Regions from separate parts of the Massilia scottii genome, predicted to be linked through region 2. Evidence: predicted binding sites of a transcription regulator. Region 2 holds the regulator's gene; the other holds the start of a gene.
The links. The regulator LexA, encoded in region 2, represses DNA repair genes until DNA is damaged. The targets are predictions, from matches to a motif close to ACTGTATNNNNATACAGT.

Region 1 (5,230 bases), on a different contig from region 2:
TGGCCAGGTAGACCAGCGAGGCGCCCTGGGCCGCCAGGTAGAACGAGAGCGGCCAGCCGAACAGCGACCAGGTGGCCAGTTCGCGCGCGAAAAACACCGTGCAAAAGCCGGTGGCCAGCCACAGCAGCAGCAGGATGGCCGTGATGCGGCGCGTGCGCGCCCAGTGTACCCGGCGCGCGGCCACTAGGCGGCGGCGCTGGTCGGCCACGGCGTTCGTTTCCATCAGCCGGCCTCCTCGTCGGTGACGCGCGGCGGCGGGAAGCTCAGGCGGAACTGGCAGCCGGGCGCCTTTTTCTGCCCGCTGCGCGGATTGTTGAAGATGTCGATGACGGCGCCGTGCTGCTGGGCGATCTCGCGCACGATGGCCAGCCCCAGGCCGCTGCCGGGCGCGCTGTTGCCGAGGATGCGGTAAAAGCGCTCGAACACGTGGGCCCGTTCGTCCGGGGCGATGCCGGGGCCGGTATCCTCGACTTCCAGGATGGCCAGCTCGTCCTCGCGCCGCACGCGCACGGTGACGCTGCCGCCGGCCGGGGTGTAGCGCAGGGCGTTGTCGATCAGGTTCGAGAGCAGTTCGCGCAGCATCATCGGATTGGCCGCGATCAGCACCGGCTGGTCCGGCGCCTCGAAGCCGAGGTCGATGCGCTGGGCGAACGAGGCTTGCACCCAGTCCTGCACGGTATCGCGCGCGCTCTCGCACAGGTCGAGCTCCTCGTAGGCCAGGCCGGCGTTGGGCTGGTTTTCGGCGCGCGCCAGGGCCAGCAGCTGATTGACCAGGCGCGTGGCCGATTCGGAGCTTTTGGCCAGCTGTTCGAGCGAGCGCCGGATTTCCTCGGGGTCGAGCTGGCGCAGCGCCAGTTCGGACTGCATGCGCATGCCGGCCAGCGGGGTTTTCATCTGGTGGGCGGCGTCGGCGATGAAGCGCTTTTGCATTTCGATGGTTTGCGAGAGGCGTTCGAGCATGTCGTTGAGCGAGCCGACCAGGGGCGAGATTTCTTCCGGCACCTGGCGCGAATCGATCGGCGAGAGGTCGTCCGGACGGCGCGCGCGGATGCGTTCCTGCAGCTGGGCCAGGGGCGAGAGGCCGCGCGTCAAGGCCAGCCAGACCAGGGCCAGCACGATCGGCAGGATGATGAACTGGGGCAGGATCACGCCCTTGATGATTTCGTTGGCGAGCTGGGCGCGCTTATCCAGTGTTTCAGCCACCTGCACCAGGGCCGCCCAGGGCTCGTCGCCGCGCCTGGCCAGCGGGCGCAGGTTGACGTAGGAAAAGGCGATGCGCACCGGCGTGCCGTGCATCAGCTCGTTGCGGAAATGGACGCGCCCGTTGCGCAGGCGTTCCTCGTCGGGCGGCAGCGGCAGGTCGCGGTCGCCATCGATGTGCTCGCGGCGCGGGCCGATGATCTGGATATACACCTGGTCGACGTCGTCGGCGCGCAGCATGTCGCGCGCGCTGCCGGGCAGGCGCGAGAGCACCTTGCCGTCGACTTCGCGCACCTGCTGGGCCAGCACGGTGATGCTGTCTTCCAGCGCATGGTCGAAGGGCTGGTTGGCGATCGACTTGGCCACCAGGTAGGTGATGGCGATGCTCATCGGCCACAGCAGCAGCAGCGGGGCCAGCATCCAGTCGAGGATTTCGCCGAACAGGGAATGCTGGATGTTTTCGTCCGGCTCGGCGCCGGGCGGCACGTAAAGGGCGTCGGGCGCATCCGGCACGGCCGGGGCGGCCTCGCGCAGGCTCACTTCGATGCCACGCCCGCCTCGAGGCTGGCGCGGGGGGCGTCGGCGTATTTTTCCAGGCAATAGCCCAGGCCGCGCACGGTGGCGATGCGCACCCCGCCCACCTCGATCTTCTTGCGCAGGCGGTGCACATAGACTTCGATGGCGTTGTTGGACACTTCCTCGCCCCATTCGCACAGGTGGTCGACCAGCTGCTCCTTGGACACCAGGCGCCCGGCGCGCGCCAGCAGGATTTCCAGCAGGCCCAGTTCGCGCGCCGACAGGTCGAGCATCTGGTCGTTGATATAGGCGCTGCGCCCGACCTGGTCGTAGGCCAGCGGGCCATGGCGCACCACGGCCGCGCCGCCGCCGGCGCCGCGCCGGGTCAGGGCGCGCACGCGCGCTTCCAGTTCGGACAGGGCGAACGGCTTGGCCATGTAATCGTCGGCGCCCAGGTCGAGGCCATTGACGCGCTGTTCGATCGAGTCGGCCGCGGTGAGGATCAGCACCGGCAGGAGCGAGGCGCGCGCGCGCAGGCGGCGCAGCACTTCCAGCCCGGACAGCCGGGGCAGGCCGAGGTCGAGGATCAGCAGGTCGAACTCCTGGGTGGACAGGGCCGTATCGGCTTCCTGCCCGTTCTTCACACAATCGATGGCGTAGCCGGACTGGCGCAAAGAGCGCGTCAATCCATCGGCAAGCACGCTATCATCTTCGGCAAGTAAAATACGCATGAGGGCACCGGAACGTCTAATTAGGGCTATTGTGTTTCATTTGGCGCAACGCCGGGAATTTTTTTGAATCGGGGTCGCGTGCCGCTTGCATAAACCACTGTTTATTTGTACAGTGTTGTCTGTGACGTGACTTCTGCCCTGGATCTGGACCACTCTCTGGACTGAAAGAAAATTATGGATGATAAAAAAACCGTATTAAATGCTGGCGAGAAAGGCAAGGCGCTGGCCGCTGCCCTCGCGCAGATTGAAAAGCAGTTCGGCAAGGGCTCCGTCATGCGCATGGACGCCAACGCGCCCGTCGAAGACGTGCAGGTCGTCTCGACCGGTTCGCTCGGCCTCGACATCGCGCTGGGCGTGGGCGGTTTGCCGCGCGGCCGCGTGGTCGAGATCTACGGTCCTGAATCGTCGGGTAAAACCACCCTGACCCTGCAGACCATCGCACAAATGCAAAAACTGGGCGGCACCTGCGCCTTTATCGATGCCGAGCACGCGCTTGACGTCGGTTACGCCCAAAAACTGGGCATCAACCTGTCCGAACTGCTCATTTCGCAGCCGGACACGGGTGAACAGGCACTGGAAATCACCGATGCGCTGGTGCGTTCGGGCAGCGTCGACCTGGTCGTGATCGACTCGGTGGCGGCCCTGACCCCGCGCGCCGAGATCGAAGGCGACATGGGCGATTCCCTGCCAGGTCTGCAGGCACGTTTGATGTCCCAGGCACTGCGCAAGCTGACCGGTTCGATCAACCGCACCAACACCCTGGTTATCTTCATCAACCAGATCCGCATGAAGATCGGCGTCATGTTCGGCAGCCCGGAAACCACCACCGGTGGTAACGCGCTCAAGTTCTACGCTTCCGTGCGCCTGGATATCCGCCGCACCGGTTCCATCAAGTCCGGCGACGAAGTCATCGGTAATGAAACCAAGGTCAAGGTCGTCAAGAACAAGATCGCGCCACCGTTCAAGGAAGCGCACTTCGACATTCTGTATGGCGAAGGCACGTCGCGCGAAGGCGAGATCTTGGATCTGGGTGCGGATAACAAGATCGTCGAGAAGTCGGGTTCCTGGTACAGCTATAACGGCGAACGTATCGGCCAGGGTAAGGATAATGCGCGCATCTTCCTCAAGGAGCGTCCGGCGCTGGCGCGCGAGATCGAAAACAAGGTGCGCGTGGCCCTGGGCGTGCGCGAGCTGCCGCCGGTCGGTGGCGAGGAGCCTGTCAAGGTCGCCAAGCTGAAAGCAGTCCCCGAGTAATCGGCGGCGGCAACGATGGCAGCACCCCAACTGAGCCTGAAAGGCCGTGCCCTGCGCTATCTCTCGATGCGCGAGCACAGCCGGCTTGAACTGGGGCGCAAGCTGGCGCGCCATGCGGAGGAGGGCGACGACGTCGACGCCCTGCTCGATTTCCTCGAAAAGAACAACTGGCTGTCGCAGGAACGCTTTTCCGAATCGCTGATTCACCGCCGCTCCGCGCGCTTCGGCAACAGCCGCATCATGGCCGAGCTGCAAAGTCATGGGGTCAAGGGCGAAGCCTTGCAAGAGTTGAAAGCCGGAATGGCCGACAGCGAGACGGCGCGCGCCTGCGAAGTGTGGCAGCGCAAATTCGGTACGGTGGCGAGCGATCCCGCCGAGCGCAACAAGCAGATGCGGTTTTTGATGCAGCGCGGGTTTTCCCAACGCGCGGTCAGGGCGGCGATGCAGGGGCGCGATCCCGATGATGACTAGGTAATTCTCTGATTTGCTGTTCCGCTTGCCGCCTCCCCGGCGCCCGAGCGTGAGCAAGTGCGCCGCAACGCTGGCGCCGCTGCCTTGGGCGGAAAAGCGGAGCGCCTTTCGCCGTATGCCGGAGGTGTTACACCGGCATACTCCTCAACGGTGGAAGGCGCTACGCTTTTCCGCTCTGGAGCAAAGACTGTATTCCGTCCGCCTAATTTACACCGTAGTTTCTGCGGGTAAAAATGAGGTGGTGTGCCCAGTCAGCCTATTTGCTATCCCTTCCCACGCTGCTATGCGTCCATTCGATTGTTTTGGCTCGCAGCAACTCCAAACAACTTCGCGGCCGCGCCCCATTTTTCGCAAATAAGCACGGTTCGACGCGAGCATGCATTCGATTGGTGCGGGGCGTGCGGCGGCTCATCGCATGATGCTTATAGCACCGCTCGTTGATCGGCAGTGCAGTGGGAAGAGCGTGGACACTTGCAGGCCCGTAGCTGTCGTAGCGTTACGCGACTAAGCCAGGCTCGCCATGGGCGAGATTGCTTGGCGGATTCACGCACGGCCCGACTCGCAGACCGTGCCGGGGCCTCTTGCTCGCTCGTAGCAACTTGTAGCAATAAAACAACAATATGCCTCATAGTAAAATATAGTTACCAAAAGTAATTCTTCTCCTGTTGTTTATGAGACAATATCGTCCCTGTCAATACGCTCTTAGGAATGAAATGTCTTTATCTCTTGCGGGAGTGCGTGTCTGCGCACGCATCATCTCCCTCTGTCGAACGTTATGCGTATCTATTGCCGCATTCCTGGCCTGTTTACCCGTTATCGCTCACGCTGGAGATAGAGACACTATCGGTCCTTATAAATATCAGGGATACTCGGCGGTTTGGTACGAAAATGAGGGTGCGGCTAAGGCTTCTTGGATGGATATTTTTCTCCAAACCGCCGAATGTGCGGTTTTCTGGGACCGACCGGATGGCGATTGGAGGACGGATGAAAGTACTGCCGGGATCCCCTATTTGCAACATCGTAGCTGGTTGGCAGGATGGGACGGAATTTCGGGGGAT
Region 2 (5,230 bases):
TCGCTGTTGAGCTTTGAACTGAAAGACGGCATCGATTGCTTCGATTACCTCAATCGCCTCAAGCTCGGTATCTCCGCCAGTAACCTGGGCGATACGCGCACCCTGGTCATTCCCGTCTCGCACACCATCTTCTACGAGATGGGCGCCGAGCGGCGCGCCAGCATGGGCATCGCCGAATCGCTGATCCGGGTGTCGGTCGGCATCGAAGACACGGCTGACTTGCTCGACGACTTCCGCTCCGCGCTGGATTGAACGGGGCAGGACGGCGCGCGCCGCCCTGTCATGTCATCTGGTGACGATGCGGGTTTGTCCACATGGTTCGTACAAATACAAGGTCCTACACGCGATGAAGAAATACCTGTTCTGCCTGGGCTTGATGCTCGCCGGCGTGGCGCACGCGGACGAGCTGGCCAACGCCAACGCCCTGTTCGCGAAAAAGGCTTATCCGCAAGCGCTGCAGCTGTACACCAAGCTGGCCAACGCCGGCAACGCCGAAGCCCAGCTGCACATGGGCGAGATGTATTTTTACGGCGAGGCCGGCACGGTCGACCTGGCCAAGGCCGAAGCCTGGTTCAAGAAGTCCGCCGCCAAGGGTAACAAGACTGCGGCCGGCTCGCTGGAGATGATGAAAAAGCGCGATGCGCGCCGTGCCGACCTGGATTACTGGATCGGCAAATACGATGGCGCCGACCTGACAACGGGCCAGTTCCGTTGCCCGGCGCCGCGCATTCCGGCCATGTCGAAGCAGAACGAAGAAATCGAGAGCGTGTCGGCCAAGGTCGCGGCCTGGCAGGATTGCTACAACGGCTTCGTGCGCAACCTGAACGAGGCCAGCCCGCTGACCAAGCGCATTCCCAAGGATGTGGCCGACCTGCTGACCAAGGAAGAAACCGAGCAGTCGCGCGTGTATCTGGAAGGCGTGTATGCGGGCATCGCCGAAAACGCCAAGGTCTCGGCCAAGCTGGTGCTGGCCGACTTCGGCGCGTGGCGTGCCGCCACCGACGCCTACATCAAGGAACACAACCGCATCGTCACCGAAGCGGCGGCGACAGCGCCGCGCAAGGGCGACTAGGCGGCAAGGGCGCAGTGGAACCGCGCCCGCACGCTCAGTTCCAGCTGCGCATCAACCCTACCGCCAGGCCTTCAAGCGCGAACTCGTCGGTTGCGGGATCGACGTGGATCACCTTGAAGTCCGGATTTTCCGGCAGCAGTTCGATCAGCGAGCCGGTCTTTTTGTAGCGCTTGACGGTGACATCGTCACCGATGCGGGCCACCACGATCTGGCCATTCTTGGCGCTGTCGACCTTTTTGACGGCCAGCAGGTCGCCATCCATGATGCCGGCGTCGCGCATCGACCACCCACGCACCTTGAGCAGGAAATCGGGACGCGACGAAAACATCGCCGGGTCCACGCTGTAGGTCGCTTCCACATGCTCCTGCGCGAGGATGGGCGAACCGGCGGCCACGCGCCCGACCAGCGGCAGCGACATGAGCAGGTTCGGCGGCGGCATGGCAATGGCGTCGACGCTGGCGCCGATCAGGCGGATGCCGCGCGAGGTGCCGGGCGAAATTTCGATGGCGCCCTTGCGCGCGAGCGCCTGCAGATGCTCTTCGGCCGCGTTGGCCGACTTGAAGCCCAGTTCATTGGCGATCTCGGCACGGGTAGGAGGAAAGCCCGTGTTCTCGATCGCATCCTTGATCAGGTTGAGGATTTGTTCTTGCCTTGGAGTGAGCTTGATCATCGGTATGCGGGACTGTGTATATGGACAGACTGTATTTTTGTACAGTATTTCGCGCAATGCAAGGGTTAATTAGCCGAACAGGCGAATTATTTGCGATGGGCGCTGTCCAACAAGTAGCAGAGGAGGTGAGTCATGGATCGGCTTGAGGTTCCAAGGGTGGGTTATGAGGAAGATTTTGTGCTGTGGCTTGAGGATCAGGCGGAGTTGCTGCGTATGGGAAAGTTCGAGCTACTTGATGTCGACAACCTCATCGACGAGCTTGAAGGCGCAGTGCGTGCCGACCGGAGTGAGCTCGAGGGGCACCTTGAATATATCACTGCGTACTTGCTCAGTTTGCAGTTGCGGCCACGGTACAAGCCACGGCACTGGTGCATCAAGCTGAACGACGCCCGTTTTGGCGTGGAATTGCTGATTGCCGACAGTCCCAGTCTGGTTGCCGACATACCCGAACTAGCAGCGCGGCGCTATGCCGAAGCGCGCCGGCGTGCCGCTTGGGAAACACGCCTGCCGGAGTCCATCTTCCCGGCTGCGCTACCTTACAGTGCCGCGCAGCTGCTCGACGACGACTTCGTGCCGTCGTACTCGCCGGATGAGGGGCCGTGAACTGAAATACAGGGTAGAGGAGGCGGGTCATGGATCGACTCGGGGTGCCACTTGCTGACTACGACGATGATCTGATCCAATGGATCGATCAACAGGTGAGGCTGTTGCGCGCCAGGGACTTTGAACACCTTGATGTCGAACACCTTGTGGAGGAGTTTGAGGAAATGGTCGGCCGCAATCAAAGGGAATTGTGTAGCCGGCTGCACGTTCTGATCATGCGCCTGCTCAAGTGCCAGTATCAGCCGCGGCGCAAGTCGACGAGCTGGCTGGCGACCATCAACGAGCAGCGCCGCGCAATTGCTCGGCTGCTGGAGCGCAGTCCCAGCCTGAGCAGGGCGGTCGAGCGCATGGCACGACAAGAGTATGCGCACGCCGTGCGTAGCGCGGCCATCGAAACCCGGCTACCGAAAAGCGCTTTCCCGCCGGAGCCACCCTACACCCCGGCCCAACTGCTCGACGACGACTTCGTGCCATGAACGACGCGCAATCGCACAGCTTTCTCAATGCGCCCTTGATTGTTGCTCTATTTCACGCTATAATCGCCGGCTTTCCCTTCCCACACTCGTCTTGACGCCGAGGTGGGCATTTGTTTAAACGTCCCTAAGGAGTTATGCATGCGTCATTATGAAATCGTTTTTATCGTCCACCCGGACCAAAGCGAGCAAGTCCCGGCGATGATCGAACGCTACAAAGCCAGCGTAACCACGCGCGGCGGTTCGGTTCACCGTGTTGAAGACTGGGGCCGTCGTCAGATGGCTTACTCGATCCAGAAGCTGCCAAAAGCGCACTACATCTGCCTGAACATCGAATGCGACAACGAGACCCTCGTGGAACTCGAAACCGCGTTCAAATTCAATGATGCCGTGCTGCGTCACCTCACCGTTAAGATGAAGAAGGCTGAAACCGCGCCGTCGCCGATGATGAAATCGGTACAACGTGAAGACGCAGCCAAGAGCCACCGCACTGAAGCCCCTGCTCCTGCAGCCGCTCCAGCGCCAGCTCCAGCCGCAGCAGCGTAATTGTTGACCGGGATCCCTGAACCTGACTTGACCTCACCTCGGTGAATCAACTCCAGTTCGTAGCCCTGATTTGCGAGCGCGACGTATTGCGCTATACCCCGGCCGGCGTGCCGATCGTGACCGCCACACTGATGCACAGTTCGCAGCAGATGGAAGCAGGGGTAGCCAGGTTGGTCGAATTTGAAATCACCGCGCTTGCCGCGGGCGAGATTTCAGGTCGATTCAGCCAGGCCGAATTGGGCGCCGTGCATCAGTTCACGGGATTTTTGGCCAAGAAGAACCGCAGCAGCAAAAGCCTGGTGTTTCACATCATTGATTTCTGTGCCGCCGCCTGACGCGACAGCACATTTTTAGATACAGGAGCCTCAAATGGCATTCGGTAAAAAATTCGACAAGAACAAGCTCAAGCTTAAAGAAAAGCGCAAACAACAGAACCCACTGTTCAAGCGTAAGAAATTCTGCCGCTTCACCGCAGCAAACGTTGAACAGGTCGACTACAAAGACGTAGACACCCTGAAAGACTTCGTCCAGGAAAATGGCAAGATCATGCCAGCACGCCTGACCGGTACCAAAGCGCACTACCAGCGCCAGGTTGACACCGCAATCAAGCGCGCCCGCTACCTCGCGCTGCTGCCATACACCGATCTGCACCACGCTTAATCGCTGCGGATAAACTGGAGAAACTCTATGCAAATCATTCTGTTGGAAAAAGTTGTTAACGTCGGCAACCTGGGCGATGTTGTTAAAGTCAAAGACGGTTACGCACGTAACTTCCTGATCCCGCAACGCATGGCTCGCCGTGCTACCGCATCGGCTGTCGCTGAATTCGAAGTCAAGCGCGCCGAACTGGAAAAAGCAGCAGCTGAAAAGCTGGCCGCTTCCCAGGCTCAAGGCGACAAGCTGGGCGGCATGACCATCTCGATCGCTCAAAAAGCGGGCGTCGATGGCCGTCTGTTCGGTTCCGTGACCAACTTCGACATCGCTGAAGCGCTGACGAAAGCTGGCTTCGCTGTAGAAAAAGCGCAAGTGCGCATGCCTACCGGCCCGCTGAAAACGACAGGCGAACACGCTGTTGCAGTAGCCCTGCACACCGACGTCGTTGTCGAGATCACCATCGCTGTCGTTGGCGAAGCTGCCTAAGTCATACTGCCTCATATAGTTGCCTTGCAAGTATCATGCTTGCATAACAACCACAAAAAAGCCGGGTCTTCCCGGCTTTTTTTACGCCCAAAATCCCCCAATTATGTCAGCCAGTTGACCCGAAGCAGGTATAATTCGCGCCATGAACGCACCATCCGATCCGCAGCTCGACGCACTCCGCATCCCGCCCCATTCCATCGAAGCAGAACAATCTGTGATCGGTGGTTTGCTGCGCGATAACGCCGCGTTCGACCGCATTGCCGACATGATGCATGCGGACGACTTCTACCGCTACGATCACCGCATCATCTTCGAGCAGATCGTCAAGCTGATCAACCAGTCGAAACCGGCCGACGTGATCACCGTGTTCGAGGCGCTGACCAACATCGCCAAGGCCGAAGACGTGGGCGGCCTGCAGTACCTGAACGCGATGGCGCAGAACACGCCGTCGGCGGCCAACATCCGGCGCTACGCCGAGATCGTGCGCGACCGCGGCGTGCTGCGCAAACTGATCACCGTGGCCGACGAAATTTCGGGCAATGCGTTCAACCCGCAGGGCAAGGAAGTCAAGCAGATGCTCGACGAAGCCGAGTCCAAGATCTTCGCCATCGCCGAACAGGGCGCGCGCGGCTCGCAAGGCTGGATCGCGGTGCAGCCGCTGCTGACCCAGGTGGTCGAGCGCATCGATGAACTCTACAGCCGCGACAACCAGAGCGAAATCACGGG

Region 1: a site for LexA is predicted at 2,544-2,561, ahead of recA (recombinase RecA). Genes of this name have one in related genera too.

What each region holds. Positions count from the first base shown of each region.
Region 1 covers NZ_JAVCWM010000003.1:338,447-343,676, reverse strand. The annotation lists gene RBA41_RS05755 (DUF4212 domain-containing protein) at 1-223, opposite strand, end outside; gene RBA41_RS05750 (sensor histidine kinase) at 223-1,740, opposite strand; gene RBA41_RS05745 (response regulator) at 1,737-2,447, opposite strand; gene recA (recombinase RecA) at 2,622-3,701, shown strand; gene recX (recombination regulator RecX) at 3,717-4,172, shown strand; partial or broken gene RBA41_RS33430 (DUF6531 domain-containing protein) at 4,844-5,230, shown strand, end outside.
Region 2 covers NZ_JAVCWM010000016.1:71,593-76,822, forward strand. The annotation lists gene RBA41_RS21690 (cystathionine gamma-synthase family protein) at 1-252, shown strand, start outside; gene RBA41_RS21695 (tetratricopeptide repeat protein) at 347-1,072, shown strand; gene lexA (transcriptional repressor LexA) at 1,107-1,742, opposite strand; gene RBA41_RS21705 (DUF29 domain-containing protein) at 1,875-2,345, shown strand; gene RBA41_RS21710 (DUF29 domain-containing protein) at 2,375-2,821, shown strand; gene rpsF (30S ribosomal protein S6) at 2,960-3,364, shown strand; gene priB (primosomal replication protein N) at 3,406-3,699, shown strand; gene rpsR (30S ribosomal protein S18) at 3,734-4,024, shown strand; gene rplI (50S ribosomal protein L9) at 4,052-4,504, shown strand; gene RBA41_RS21735 (replicative DNA helicase) at 4,647-5,230, shown strand, end outside.